2 regions of the Streptomyces sp. SID5464 genome follow, and region 1 is predicted to be linked to the other one. Evidence: riboswitches for the same ligand, from Rfam matches in the RefSeq annotation. Region 1 holds a riboswitch; the other holds the start of a gene.

Region 1 (7,288 bases):
TGCCGCACGAGTGCGCGCTGGCGTTCGCGCCCCTCGCTGCCGCTCTCGGCGTATCCGGCGGAGACCACGACCAGCCCCTGCACGCCGTGTTCGCCGCACTCGGTGACGACCTCGGGCACGTGTTCGGCCGGCACGGCGACGACGGCGAGGTCGACCGGGCCGTCGATGTCCTGCACCGAGCGGTGGGCGGGGACCCCGTCGAGTTCCTTCTGTCCCTCGGGCAGTGCCCTGTTCACAGCGTAGAGGCGGCCGGTGTACCCGGCGTCGCGGATGTTGCCGAGGACGCTGCGGCCCACGCCGCCCGGGGCGCGCCCGGCTCCGATGACGGCGACCGAGCCGGGCGCGAGCAGTCGCTGCACGGACCGGGCCTCGGCACGGTGCTCGCGCGCGTACTGGACGGCGAGGGAGCGGTCGGTGGGTTCGAGGTCGAACTCCAGACGGACGACGCCGTCCTCGAAGCTGCGCTTCTGGGTGTACCCGGCGTCCGTGAACACCTTGATCATCTTGTTGTTGGCGGGCAGCACCTCGGCGGCGAAGCGGCGGATGCCGCGTTCGCGGGCGACGGCGGCGATGTGCTCGAGGAGAGCGGAGGCGACGCCCCGGCCCTGGTGGGCGTCCTGCACCAGGAAGGCGACCTCGGCCTCGTCGGCCGGTGCGGACGCGGGCGTTCCGTCCGCGCCGATCCGGTCGTAGCGTACGGTGGCGATGAACTCGCCGCCGACTGTGGCCGCGAGTCCCACCCGGTCCACAAAGTCGTGGTGCGTGAAGCGGTGGACGTCCTTGGCGGACAGGCGAGGGTACGGCGCGAAGAAGCGGTAGTACTTCGACTCGTCGGAGACCTGCTCGTAGAAGCTGACCAGGCGCTCGGCGTCATCAACGGTGATGGGCCGGATGCGCGCGGTGCCACCGTCGCGCAGCACCACGTCGGCTTCCCAGTGGGCGGGATACTCGTGCCGGTCCGGCGAGGTCTGCATGGGCCCCAGAGTACGGCTAGCGTCCGACAGCGGCGCGAGGCAGTCTGTGGAGGGCGTCAGTCGGGTCGAGGCCGCGATCCGACGGCACCCCGGGGCGGTACGTCAGGACCGCTCCGGCGCAGCTTCACGGTATGGGAAACTGGTCTAGACAACCCTGAAAACTGAAGGGCAGCAACACATGGCTGAGCGCCGCGTCAACGTCGGCTGGGCCGAGGGCCTCCACGCCCGCCCCGCCTCCATCTTCGTCCGAGCCGCCACGGCCGCAGGCGTCCCGGTGACGATCGCCAAGGCAGACGGCAACCCCGTCAACGCGGCCTCCATGCTGGCCGTCCTCGGCCTCGGCGCCCAGGGCGGCGAGGAGATCGTCCTCGCCTCCGACGCCGAGGGTGCGGACGCCGCCCTGGACCGGCTGGCGAAGCTGGTCTCCGAGGGCCTCGAGGAACTGCCCGAGACCGTCTGAGTGCGCATCTCCGAAGGGCTCGCCCGAATTCATCGGGCGAGCCCTTCGCCATTCCGGTTCGCGGGACGTGGAATTCCCGTTGACGGGCAGCAGAAATAATCCCCCGCGAATTTCCTGCTCTTTGTATACGGCTCCCGTGTTAATGCCGCAGGCTCGCCGTGTTTACGGGATGTTGCGAGTTCCTCACACGCTCGGCCCGCTCCCCGGCGGAACCGAAACGCAACCGGTGCGCGGCCGTCGCGCGCTCGGTGTGCAGCGCCGTGACCGCCCGCGCGCGCTCGCTGTCCCCGCGCGCCACCGCGTCCACGATCGCGCCGTGCTCGGTCCAGGACTCCACCGGCCCGGCCGGCGCCTCGACGGTGTACATCCAGGCGATCTTGTGGCGGAGCTGGGTGAGCATCGAGGTCAGCGCGGGGCTGCCGGAGGCCTGCGCGAGCGTCTCGTGGAACCAGCCGCCCAGGGAGCGCAGGTCGTCGCTGTTGCCCCGGCGGGCGCGCTCCTGGCCGAGCCGGACCAGCCCGCGCAGGACCTTCAGATGGGCCTCGGTGCGGCGCTGGGCGGCGCGGGCCGCGCCGAGCGGCTCCAGCAGCAGCCGCATCTCCAGCAGGTCGGCGGCCTCCTGCTCGGTGGGTTCGGCGACGCACGCGCCCGCGTGCCGCCGGGTCACCACGAAACCCTCGGCCTCCAGGGTGCGCAGGGCTTCCCGGACGGGGACGCGCGAGACGCCGTAGCGGCGGGCGAGGAGTTCCTCGGTCAGCCGGCTGCCGCGCTCGTAGACACCCGCGACGATGTCGTCCCGGATGGCCGTGCACACCGAGTGCGCGGGAATACGCATGACCGACCTCCGTTTAATCCCCGTGAAACGTCGACGAGTGACGCGTGTTCCGTGACTCTATTGCAATGAGCCGGAATTTCCGACGGGGGACCGGAATCCATGGATATTTTTTGGACAGCCGGGCGTCACAAACGCCGAAAGCCCCGGCTCGGGGAGCCGGGGCCTCGGGAAGCGGAGTGGTACGCCGTCAGACGTTCACACCGTGCGAGCGGAGGTAGGCGACGGGGTCGATGTCGGAGCCGTACTCGGGGCTGGTACGGGCCTCGAAGTGCAGGTGCGGTCCGGTGACGTTGCCGGTCGCGCCGGACAGGCCGATCTGCTGGCCGGGGGTGACCCGCTGGCCCACCGAGACGCTGATGGACGACAGGTGGCCGTACTGGGTGTACGTGCCGTCGTTCATCTTGATCACGATCTGGTTGCCGTAGGAGCCGCCCCAGCCGGCCTCGACGACCGTGCCCATGCCGACCGCGTGGACGGGAGTGCCGCTGGCGGCGTGGAAGTCGACGCCGGTGTGGCTGCCGGAGGACCACAGCCCGCTGCTGGCCCGGTAGCCGGTGGAGACGTACGAGCCGGAGATCGGGGGCACGAAAGTGTTGAGGCGCTTGCGCTCGGCCTCGCGGGCGGCGCGCTCCTTGGCCTCGCGCGCCTTCTCGGCCGCCTCCTTGGCCTCCTTGGCCGCCTCGGCGGCCCGCTCGCGGGCGGCCTCCTCGGCCTTCTTCTTGGCGGCGGCCTCCTCGGCGGCCTGCTTCTGGGCGGCGGCCTGGGCGTCGATCTGCTGGGCCACGGTGTCGCCCATGGTGACGACGGGGGTGAGGCCGGTCTGCTCGACGGCGGGCTCTGCGGCGAAGGCCGGGGCGGCCACGGTGCCGATGACACCGGTGGTGGCGAGGGCCGCGACGCCCGCCGCGCGGGCCGTGCCGCGCTGCATCCGGCTGGGACGACGATGCTTCCCGGTGGCGCGGGTGAACGCCATGGAGTGCCTGGTCCTTTCCTTCCTTCTCGCCTACCGGGTTAGCTGACGGGTTCGGAGCAGGAAGGTCTCCTACGGACCCCCTCGCGGCTCGCTCGGGCGTCCGATTCACCCCAGGGACTGCGGTGGGTCCCCGGCTCCCCTGGCTCGCGCCGTACGGGGACTCGGCGATGACTGTCCGGTGCCGCGGGTGCGGCGCACTGCCTGACGAACAGCCCGGACGACGCTAAGCGGGGCCACTTTCAATTCCCAAACGGATCCCGGCTTTTGTAGCGCATCCCACAGGGCAGACAGGCAACCTCCATATCAATTCGGGCATAAAGGGGCCCTGGTGCCTTGGAAGACAACCAGGGCCCCTGCGCGCGCGGGCCGCTACTCGGCTGCCACGACGGAGACTTCGCCGATGCCCAGGGCCTCGACCGGGCCCTTGATCTGCGCCGCGTCACCGACGAGCACGGTCACCAGACGGTCCACCGGGAAGGCGCTGACGGCCGCCGCGGTGGCCTCCACGGTGCCGGTCGCGGCGAGCTGCCGGTACAGGGTGGCCTGGTAGTCGTCGGGCAGATGCTGCTCGACCTGGTCGGCCAGCGTGCTCGCGACGGCCGCCGCCGTCTCGTACTTCAGCGGCGCCACGCCGACCAGGTTCTGCACGGCGACGTCCCGCTCGGCGTCGGTCAGCCCCTCGGCGGCGAGGGTGCGCAGCACCGTCCAGAGGTCCTGGAGGGCGGGGCCGGTGTTGGGAGTGTCCACGGAGCCGCTGATGGCGAGCATCGCGGCACCGGTCCCGTCCGGGGCGGACCTGAGGACCTGGCCGAACGCCCGCACCCCGTAGGTGTAGCCCTTCTCCTCGCGCAGGACGCGGTCCAGGCGGGAGGTGAGGGTGCCGCCGAGGCAGTACGTGCCGAGCACCTGCGCGGGCCACACGCGGTCGTGCCGGTCCGGGCCGATCCGGCCGATCAGCAGCTGCGTCTGGACGGCGCCGGGGCGGTCCACGATGACGACCCGGCCCGTGTCGTCGGCGGTCACCGGCGGCACCGGGCGCGGCTCGGCCGCCGAGCCCGTCCAGGCGCCCAGCGTGTCGCCGAGCAGGGCGTCGAGGTCGATGCCGGTGAGGTCGCCGACGACCACGGCGGTGGCCGTGGCGGGCCTGACGTGCCGCTCGTAGAAGGCGCGTACGGCCGCGGAGTCGATCGCGGCGACCGTCTCCTCGGTGCCCTGGCGGGGCCGCGACATGCGCGAGTCCGCCGGGAACAGCTCCTTGGAGAGTTCCTTGGCGGCACGGCGGGCGGGGTTGGCCAGCTCGTGCGGAATCTCGTCGAGGCGGTTGCGGACCAGCCGCTCGACCTCGCTGTCCGCGAACGCGGGCGCCCTGAGGGCGTCGGCGATCAGGCCGAGCCCCTTGGCGAGCCGGGAGGCCGGCACCTCCAGACTGAGCCGGACGCCGGGGTGGTCGGCGTGCGCGTCGAGGGTGGCGCCCGCGCGCTCCAACTCGGCGGCGAAGTCCTCGGCGGAGTGCTTGTCGGTGCCCTCGGAGAAGGCCCGGGCCATGATCGTGGCCACGCCGTCGAGGCCGGCCGGTTCGGCGTCCAGGGGCGCGTGCAGCAGCACCTCCACGGCGACGACCTGCTGGCCGGGGCGGTGGCAGCGCAGGACCGTCAGGCCGTTGCCGAGCGTGCCGCGCTCGGGGGCCGGGAAGGCCCACGGCTTGGCCTCGCCCGCCTGCGGCTGGGGGTGGAAGTCCATCGTGGCGAGCTCGGTCACTTGGCCGCCTCCTCGTTCTCGTTCAGGGCCGCGGCTGCGGTGTCCTCGGTGGTGTCGGCGTCCTCGGCGGTCTCCGCGTCGCCCGCCTCGTCGGCGACGGGCTCGTAGACGAGCACCGCGCGGTTGTCGGGCCGCAGGCGGGCCTTGGCGACCTCCTGGACCTCCTCGGCCGTCACCTCCAGCACGCGCTGCACGGCGGTCAGGGCGAGCTGCGGGTCGCCGAACAGGACGGCGTACCGGCACAGTTCGTCGGCGCGGCCGGCGACCGTGCCCAGCCGGTCCAGCCACTCGCGCTCCAACTGGGCCTGGGCGCGCTCCATCTCCTCGGCCGTGGGGCCCTCATCGGCGAACCGGGCGAGCTCCTCGTCGATGGCCGACTCGATGACCGGGACCTCCACGTCACCGGACGTCTTCACGTCCAGCCACCCCAGGGAGGGCGCCCCGGCGAGCCGCAGCAGGCCGAAGCCGGCCGCCACGGCCGTACGGTCCCGCCGCACCAGACGGTTGTACAGGCGGGAGGACTCGCCGCCGCCGAGGACGGTCAGGGCCAGGTCGGCCGCGTCGCACGCGCGCGTGCCGTCGTGCGGCAGTCGGTAGGCGGCCATCAGGGCGCGCGCCGGGACCTCCTCCTCGACGACCTCGCGCAGCTGCTCGCCGATGATCTCCGGCAGCGTGCCGTCCCGGGGCGCGGGCTTGCCGTCGTGGCCGGGAATGGAGCCGAAGTACTTCTCCACCCAGGCCAGGGTCTGCTCCGGGTCGATGTCGCCGACGACGGAGAGCACGGCGTTGTTCGGCGCGTAGTAGGTGCGGAAGAACGCGCGCGCGTCCTCCAGGGTGGCCGCGTCCAGGTCGGCCATCGAACCGATCGGGGTGTGGTGGTAGGGGTGGCCCTCCGGGTAGGCGAGGGCGGTCAGCTTCTCGAAGGCGGTGCCGTAGGGGACGTTGTCGTAGCGCTGGCGGCGCTCGTTCTTGACGACGTCCCGCTGGTTCTCCATCGACTCGTCGTCGAGGGCGGCCAGCAGGGAGCCCATGCGGTCGGCCTCCAGCCAGAGGGCGAGCTCCAGCTGGTGGGCGGGCATCGTCTCGAAGTAGTTGGTCCGCTCGAAGCTGGTGGTGCCGTTCAGCGAGCCGCCCGCGCCCTGGACGAGCTCGAAGTGGCCGTTGCCCTTCACCTGGGCGGAACCCTGGAACATCAGGTGCTCGAAAAGGTGAGCCAGGCCGGTACGCCCCTTGACTTCGTGGCGCGAGCCGACGTCGTACCAGAGGCACACCGCCGCGACCGGGGTCAGGTGGTCCTCGGAGAGCACCACGCGCAGGCCGTTGGCCAGGCGGTGCTCGGTCGCTGTCAGGCCCCCGGAGCCTGCCTGGGCTGTGGCCGTGTGACCCATGGGCATGTACGTCCCTTCGATCGCGGCGCGGTCGCTCGAACCGCGGTTTTCCTGGCGAGTCCTGCCACTGTATGCAAGCGTGCGGGGCCCTGGTGAAGTTCCCGGGGGGCGTACGCGGAGAGCGAGAGCGGGAAGCGTCCGCAGGCGGTGTGCGGTGGTGACGGCGCGCCTGGCCCGGGGCCGGCGAACGACCGGCGAAAGACCTCGGACCGGCCGGCCCGCGGCAGTCCCCCGACAGCGTCCCCGTCCGCCGCACCGGCCCGGCGAGCGGCACCCGCGGGACGGGGCCGAACCCCTGCCGGTGAGGCCGTGGACCGGGTCCTGGTCCCGGTTGTCAGTGCGGCGGTCCACAATGGTCGGCGTCAGATCTCGTTCAACGCTTCAGCAAGGAGCCGGCAGCGATGGCCCGCCGCAGCACGAAGACCCCGCCGCCCGACGACTCGTACGAGGAGAGAATCCTCGACATCGACGTCGTCGACGAGATGCAGGGCTCCTTCCTCGAGTACGCGTACTCGGTCATCTACTCCCGCGCCCTGCCCGACGCGCGCGACGGCCTCAAGCCGGTGCACCGCCGCATCGTCTACCAGATGAACGAGATGGGCCTGCGCCCCGAGCGCGGGTACGTCAAGTGCGCCCGCGTCGTCGGCGAGGTGATGGGCAAGCTGCACCCGCACGGCGACTCGTCGATCTACGACGCCCTCGTGCGCATGGCCCAGCCCTTCTCGATGCGCGTCCCCCTGGTCGACGGCCACGGCAACTTCGGCTCGCTGGGCAACGACGACCCGCCGGCGGCCATGCGGTACACCGAGTGCCGGATGGCCGAGGCGACGAGCCTGATGACGGAGTCGATCGACGAGGACACCGTCGACTTCAACCCGAACTACGACGGCCAGGAGCAGG
Region 2 (7,288 bases), on a different contig from region 1:
TGATCTGCTGACGCTGCACCACGGGCCCGGCGCACCGCGGCGTGATCTACCCGCCCCCACGATCTGCCTCCATTCTGAAAAGTACGTCCTGTACATTTTTTACAGACACAGCTGTCGCCGGAGACGGCTCTGCCCGCGAGGAGGGGGTCGCCATGACCCGACCGTCCGCCCGTTACGTGCTGCCCGAGTTCACCGAACGCACGGCGTCCGGACAACGGTCGATGGATCCGTACTCGAAGCTGCTGGAGGAGCGGATCGTCTTCCTCGGGACGCCGGTGGACGAGACCTCGGCGAACGACGTGATGGCCCAGTTCATGTACCTCGAGCACCAGGCCCCCGACCGTGACATCTCGCTCTACATCAACTCCCCCGGCGGCACCTTCCACGCCATGTCGGCCATCTACGACACGATGCAGTACGTCGCCTGCGACGTGGTGACGACCTGCCTGGGCCAGGCCGGCGCGGCCGCTTCGGTGCTGCTGGCGGCGGGCACGCCCGGCAAGCGATCCGTGCTGCCGGACGCGCGGGTGGTGATCCATCAGCCCGCCCTGCCCGAGCCGGTCCGCGGACAGGCCAGCGATCTGGCGATCCAGGCCGACGAGTTGACACGCATCCGGACCCGCATGGAGGAGATGCTCGCACGGCACACGGGGCGCACCCGGGAGCAGGTGAGCGCGGACATCGAGCGCGACAAGGTCCTCACCGCCCAGGAGGCGGTGGAGTACGGCCTGGTGGACCGGATCATCCCCAACCGCAAGGCCACCCTGGCCCCGCCGACCGGAGAGTGAGCCGCCGGTGCTCCCACCCGAACTGCCGCCGCTGCCCGCGCTGACACGCGCCGAGGCGGAGTTGATCGACCGTTACCTGGAGGTCGTCGATCTGCTCGGCCGGATCAACCCGGCGCTGCCCGGCGACACCTATCGCGGACTGCGCGCCGCCCAGGCCCTGGTCGGCAAGGCGACCGCGCTGCGTGACGCACTGACGCTGATGCACCAGCGGGGCGAGACGGAGCTGCACGCCGGCACCCTCGGCCGGGCACTGCGGGTGCTGGACGGCGAGCGGCGCACGGCCCGCGTCACCCTGCCCCCCGAGTCCGTCAGTTGACGCCGCCTCACCGGCCCGGACACCCGCCCTGTCGACGGAGCGCCCGGGCCTGAGTCGAAACGGGCCGAACGACGTACCCCTGTTCGGAGTAGACGAGAGTCCTTTTTTCGGGCCCTCACAGTTGCGCAACGCGCGTGACCGAAGGGCGGAATGGGACATTCCATCGCTGGTCCGACGGCCAGTGGGCCTGTGGACCGTGGCTCGAACACAGACGTGTCCACCCGAACGGGTGAGTGGTGAGTAACAACACAAATCCCCGGTTCCGTTGGGATTTCGGGACAACCATGAGCCAAGATCCCGTCTGACGACAAGCCCCCGCCGCAGCGGCGGGGCGGTCCGGGCGGACGCCGAGTCCTGCCGCCGCCCGGATGACCGGTCGACAGGAGTGGATCGGCAGGAGTGGAGGACCCAAGCACGACGGGTCGCCGGGACGGTCACGCCATGACCGGGTCCGAGCAGCCCTTGGGGTGAAGCCGCGTCAGCGGCCGGGCAACTTCGCCAGCCCGAATCCGACAGGTCATCCTTCACAGGCGGCTGACGAAGGGTTGCGCATGACTGCGCTCAATCGTGTCCCGTCGCTCATGGTCCGGGCCGGTACGGCCTCGGCCCTCACCATCGCCGCCGTGGGCGGCTCGATCGTGGCTCCCGGCTTCTCCTCCGAGGCGGCGGCAGCCACACCGGCGACCAAGGCACTCCAGATAGCGGCCTCGAAGAAGGGATCGCCCTACAAGTACGGGGCCACCGGCCCGCACAGGTTCGACTGCTCGGGTCTCACGCTGTACTCGTTCAAGAAGGCGGGCAAGAAGCTCCCCCGCACGGCCGCCCAGCAGTACAACAAGACGCGCCACATCTCCGCCAAGAACCGCAAAGCCGGAGACCTGGTGTTCTTCCACTCGGGCAGCAGCGTGTACCACGTCGGTATCTACGCGGGTAAAAACAAGCTCTGGCACGCCCCCAAGAGCGGGGACGTGGTGCGGCTGCAGAAGATCTGGACCAAGAGCGTCTGGTACGGACGCGTGAGGTGATCCGCCCGGCGTGCGGCGGCGTCCCTGACGCGCCGCCGCACGCCGGGGCGTGACACGGCCTCAAGTGGTTACCCGTCCCCCATGGCCGAGCACCGTCCCTGCACCGCGCGCGGCGAGACTCCGCTGCAACGCGCCGACCGGAACTTCGTCGAGCTGCTCCAGGAGCTCCGGGTCACCCAGACGGGCGTACAGATCCTCTTCGCGTTCCTGCTGTCGCTCGCGTTCACCTCGCGCTTCACGTCCCTCGACACGGTCCAGCGCGTCACCTACGTCATCACGCTGCTGCTGGCGGTCCTGGCCGCGGCCCTGTTCACCGCGCCGGCCGCGCTGCACCGCTCGCTCTTCCAGCAGGGCGCCAAGCCGCGCATCGTGCAGGTCTCCTCACGACTGGCCACCACCGGTCTGATCGTTCTGGTGTTCGCCTTCAGCGGTTCGGTCCTGCTGGTGGTCGATGTGACGACCAGTCGGGCCGGCGGCATCGCCGCGGGCGCGGCGACGTTCCTGGTCTGCGTCGGTCTGTGGGGGCTGCTCCCCCGGCTGGTGCGGCGAGCGGGGCTGCGCGACGAGACGCAGGGCAGCCCCGGACGGCCGCAAGCCACCAGCGAGGAGCCTGCGTCCCGGGGTCCCGTCCGGATCCCCGCACCGCCGCGCGGCACGATCAGGCAGCCCTCAGGGGTTCGAGAAGGAGCAGCACGCCGAGAAGCGTCAGCGCGGCCCCGGTGACCCCCTCGACGGCCCGCGCGGCACGCGGCTCCCGCAGCCGGCGGCCGAGTCGGTCCACCAGCAGCGCCACGGCCGGGAACCACAGCAGGGCGAGGACCACCACGATCAGCGCCAGCAGCAGCGTCCGGGGCAGCGCGGGACCGCTCGCGGGCACGAACTGCGGCAGCAGGCTGAGGAAGGTGATGGGCGCCTTCGGGTTCAGGGCGTTCGTGACGAAGCCCTGCCGCAAGGGACGCACGGCGGACGAAGCGGTCCCCGTGGTTTCGGCGACCACGGCACGGTGCCCGCGCAGTGACCACAGCGTCCGCGCTCCCAGGTACAGGACGTAGCCGCCGCCCAGCAGCTGGAGCGCCCGGAACAGCGCGGGCACGGCGGCCAGGACCGCGGCGACCCCCGCAACGGCCAGCGCGGTGTGCAGGAGCAGCCCGCCCGCGATGCCGAGCGCGCAGGCCACGCCGGCCCGGCGGGAGACCAGGGCGTTGCGCACGACCACCGTGAAGTCGGCGCCCGGCATCGCGACCATGCCCGCCGCCACCCCGGTGAAGGCGATGAGTTGTGCGTCCATGCGGCCAGCCTGCCGGACCAGGGCCTTCAGCAGGTATGTCGAATATCCTGAGGAAGCCTTAAGCATCGCTTTGGTCTGTGGAGGTCAGCGGCATGTACGACCCGACCCGGCTCGCGGCTCTGGTCGCCGTCGCGGAGGCCGGGTCCATCACCCGGGCGGCCGAGCGCCTCGGTTACACCCCGCCCGCGCTCTCCCAGCAACTGGCCAAGCTGGAGCGGGAGGCCGGCTCGGCGCTGCTGGTCCGGCATCACCGCGGGGCGCGGCTGACGGGCGCGGGCGAGCTGCTGGTGGCACGGGCCCGGCGCGTGCTCGACGAGTTGGAGCGGGCCCGTCATGAACTGGCCCGGCTGGCCGGTCTGTCGGGCGGCGTCCTGAGGCTCGGGACGTTCCAGACGGCGGGCATCCATCTGCTGCCGCCGGTACTGAGCGCGTTCCGCCGGGCTCACCCGGATGTGGAGCTGTCCGTCGCCGACCACGAACCGCCGACCGGTGTCATGGCCGTGGCCGCCGGTGACATCGACCTGGCCCTGACGCACACGTACGAGCCCGCCGACGCCCTCTCGCTCCCCGCTTCCGTCCGCTTGGAGCCGGTCCTGGTGGAGGAGCTGGTTCTGGTGACCGCCCCGGGTCATGCCCTCGCCGACGGCACGTCCAGGCTTCCCTTGACGGAACTGGCAGGTCAGCCGCTGATCAGCATGGCGCCGGAACATCCTTCCCGGCAGGGTGTGGAGGCGGCGCTGGCGCGGGCCGGGGCCAGCCCGTCGGTCCTGGTCTCGACACCCGGCTATGCGCTGGTGTGCGCACTGGTCAGCGCGGGGCTCGGGGTGGGCGTCGTACCGGAGATGGTGGCGCGGACATCGGTCACGCCGGTCGGGGTGCGCCCGCTCGGGGCGGGCGAATTGCGCCGTACGATCTCGGTCGCCTACCGGGGCGAGGAGGCGGCGCCTGCCGTGGAGGCCTTCCGGGCCCTGTTGCGCGGGGCGTTCGGCCGCGCGCGGCACGCGTCAGAGATGCGGTGAGATCACGGCTCCTGCTGCCCCGCAGCCGTCACGGGCTGGACCGGGACGGTCCACGGGAGTTCGATCGAGATGGTCTTGCCGCCCTCGCGGGTGCGGCGGATCCTGAGCCTGCCGCCGCATTCCGCGGTCAGCCAGCGGATGATGACGAGGCCGCGCCCGTTGTCCTGCTGGACGGCGGCGGGCAGGCGTCTGGGGAATCGCGGGTGGCTGTCCGTGACGCCGATGCGCAGGTGTTCGTCGCGGTCGAGTTCGACGTCCACCGTGAAGGTGGGCGACTGTCCGAACGTGTGCTGGACGGCGTTGGTCGCGAGTTCGGAGATGATGAGCCGGATGGTGTCGGACACTTCCGTGTCCGCCGGCAGGCCCCACTCCGCCAGCGTGCCCACCACGTAGGCGCGCGCTGCGGAGACCGAGGCGGGATCGCTCGGCAGAGTGACGGATGCTTCCAAATGGTCTGCCATGGCGACGTCGTCCCTTTCCCACGGGACCGCAGTCCGACACGGAGCGGAAGGTTCGAGTACGGTCCCGGACTGGTGCTTCGTCGCCAGAGTGCCACCAGAACACCCCGGAAGGGCGGCGATCCACCAAGATATGCATATATCTGTCGCTCAAAGCGGTGAACTCTGCGACGCGAGACCGTATTTGGGTGGCTCGGAAGGAGTAAGGAGTAACCCATGCAGCACGGTCCCGCGGTGCGCCGCCGGAAACTGGGCGCCGAACTTCGCGCGCTGCGCACCTCGGCGGGGCTCACCAGTGGTGAGGCGGCCCGGCTGGTGGGCTGGCACCAGTCGAAGGTCAGCCGTATCGAGACGGGCACGAGCGGGGTGAAACCGGCCGATGTGCGGTTACTTCTCGACGCGTACGCCGTGGCGGACGCTCAACTGCGCGAGTTGCTCATGGTGTTGGCGGGGTCCGAGGACAGTGGCGGGCGGACCCACTGGTGGCACGCCTACCGCGGGGTGCTGCCGCCGACCTACCGGGACTTCATCAGCCTGGAGTCACAGGCCGGCGCGATGCGCACGCTGGAGACCACGGTCGTCCCGGGGCTGCTCCAGACGCCCGAGTACGCCCGTGCGGTGACGAAGGCCGCGGTGGAGGGGCTGCCGGAGGACCGGCTCGACACGCTGGTCGAGGTGCGTCTGGCCCGGCAGGACGTGCTGCGCGCGGATCCGCCGCTGGAACTGAGCGCCGTCCTGGACGAGGCGGTGCTGCGGCGGGAGGTGGGCGGGCCCGGGGTGATGGCCCGGCAGCTGGAACGGCTGGTCGAGGCGGCGCGGCTGCCCCAAGTGCGGCTCCAGGTGCTGCCGTTCGCCGCCGGGGCGCACATCGGAGTCACCGGCCCTTTCGTTATTTTCTCATTTTCGAGCACATCTGATCTGGATGTTGTTGTTCTCGACCACTTGACGAGTAGCCTCTACCTCGAACGGAAAGAAGACCTCCGGGCCTACACGGAGGCCTTCAACGCCCTTCAGATCCACGCCCTTTCGCCCGAGGACTCGTTGGATTTCATCGCCGGGACAGCCGCCGGCGCGTAAGGAGGCACCATGCGTGCACTGCCTCGTCACGTCCCCTCAAGCATCGAACTGCACGGTGTGCGGTGGTTGCGCAGCAGCTACAGCACCGGCGCGAACAACTGCGTCGAGACCGCGTGTCCGGCCGCCCCGCCCTGGGCCGGACTGCTCGCCGTGCGCGACTCCAAGGACCCGGCCGGGCCCGCACTGCTCTTCTCACGGAGGAGCTGGACGGAGTTCACGGCCGCGGTCGACCGCATCTGAGCCGCATCCGAACCACTCCTGATCAGTCCGTCGTCGAGCGACGCACGGCCGTGTCACGCCGACTCATGGCCGCGTCTCGCCGATCAGTCGTACAGCGCGTTCGATCTGTTCCGCGGTCAGGTCCGCGCGGGCGGTCAGCCTGAGCCGTGAGATGCCGTCGGGCACGGAAGGAGGACGGAAGCAGCCCACGGCCAGGCCCGCCGCGCGGCACCCGGCCGCCCAGCGCACGGCGTCCTCGGGAGAGGGCGCCCGCACCGAGACCACCGCGGCGTCCGGACGTACCGCTTCCAGACCCGCGGCGGTCAGGCGTGCGTGCAACTCGCCCGCCACCGCGCGGACCCGAGCCGCGCGCTCCGGCTCGCGGCGCAGCAGCCGCAGTGCCGACAGGGCCGCCCCCGCCGCCGCGGGGGCGAGACCCGTGTCGAAGATGAACGTCCGTGCCGCGTTGACCAAGTGGTCGATCACCCGGGCCGGGCCGAGGACGGCTCCGCCCTGACTGCCGAGCGACTTGGACAGCGTGACCGTCACGACGACGTCGTCGGCGCCCGCGAGCCCCGCCGCGTGCGGGGCGCCGCGGCCGCCGTCACCGAGGACGCCCAGGCCGTGGGCGTCGTCCACCACCAGACCCGCGCCGTGCTCCCGGCACGCCTCGGCGAGCGCGGCGAGCGGGGCCGCGTCGCCGTCGACCGAGAAGACCGTGTCGGACACGGTGATCGCCGTGCCCCCGTGCGTGTGCAGCGCCTTGCGCACGGCCTCCGGCTCGGCGTGCGCCACCACCTGTGTGGTGCCGCGGGCCAGCCGGCAGCCGTCGATGAGCGAGGCGTGGTTGCCCGCGTCGGAGACGATGAGGGAGCCGTGCGGGGCCAGCGCGGTGACCGCCGCGAGGTTGGCCGCGTAGCCGGAGGAGAAGACGAGGGCCGCCTCGACACCGCAGAAATCGGCCAGTTCCCGTTCGAGTTCGGCGTGCAGTTCGGTGCTGCCGGTGACGAGCCGGGAGCCGGTCGAGCCGCCGCCCCAGAGCCGCGCGGCACGGGCCGCACCCTCGGTGACCTCGGGATGGCGGGCCAGTCCCAGGTA

The links. A riboswitch is a leader RNA that binds a small molecule or an ion and turns the genes downstream of it on or off. The one in region 1 is predicted to bind cyclic di-AMP.
Region 2: it holds a riboswitch for cyclic di-AMP, as region 1 does, so the genes downstream of both, GTY47_RS36735 (C40 family peptidase) here and GTY47_RS09685 (M23 family metallopeptidase) in region 1, are expected to answer to the same signal.

What each region holds. Positions count from the first base shown of each region.
Region 1 covers NZ_WWIQ01000009.1:293,819-301,106, reverse strand. Annotated here, with positions in the region: gene GTY47_RS09705 (bifunctional GNAT family N-acetyltransferase/acetate--CoA ligase family protein) at 1-974, opposite strand, end outside; gene GTY47_RS09695 (HPr family phosphocarrier protein) at 1,153-1,434, shown strand; gene GTY47_RS09690 (GntR family transcriptional regulator) at 1,574-2,269, opposite strand; gene GTY47_RS09685 (M23 family metallopeptidase) at 2,457-3,242, opposite strand; cyclic di-AMP (ydaO/yuaA leader) riboswitch at 3,256-3,419, opposite strand; gene GTY47_RS09680 (pitrilysin family protein) at 3,612-5,000, opposite strand; gene GTY47_RS09675 (pitrilysin family protein) at 4,997-6,394, opposite strand; gene GTY47_RS09670 (DNA topoisomerase IV subunit A) at 6,790-7,288, shown strand, end outside.
Region 2 covers NZ_WWIQ01000075.1:98,543-105,830, forward strand. Annotated here, with positions in the region: gene GTY47_RS36720 (hypothetical protein) at 1-22, opposite strand, end outside; gene GTY47_RS36725 (ATP-dependent Clp protease proteolytic subunit) at 153-788, shown strand; gene GTY47_RS36730 (hypothetical protein) at 796-1,104, shown strand; cyclic di-AMP (ydaO/yuaA leader) riboswitch at 1,440-1,652, shown strand; gene GTY47_RS36735 (C40 family peptidase) at 1,656-2,129, shown strand; gene GTY47_RS36740 (DUF6328 family protein) at 2,211-2,852, shown strand; gene GTY47_RS36745 (LysE family translocator) at 2,788-3,417, opposite strand; gene GTY47_RS36750 (LysR family transcriptional regulator) at 3,510-4,436, shown strand; gene GTY47_RS36755 (ATP-binding protein) at 4,439-4,897, opposite strand; gene GTY47_RS36760 (helix-turn-helix transcriptional regulator) at 5,111-5,971, shown strand; gene GTY47_RS36765 (DUF397 domain-containing protein) at 5,981-6,211, shown strand; gene GTY47_RS36770 (8-amino-7-oxononanoate synthase) at 6,275-7,288, opposite strand, start outside.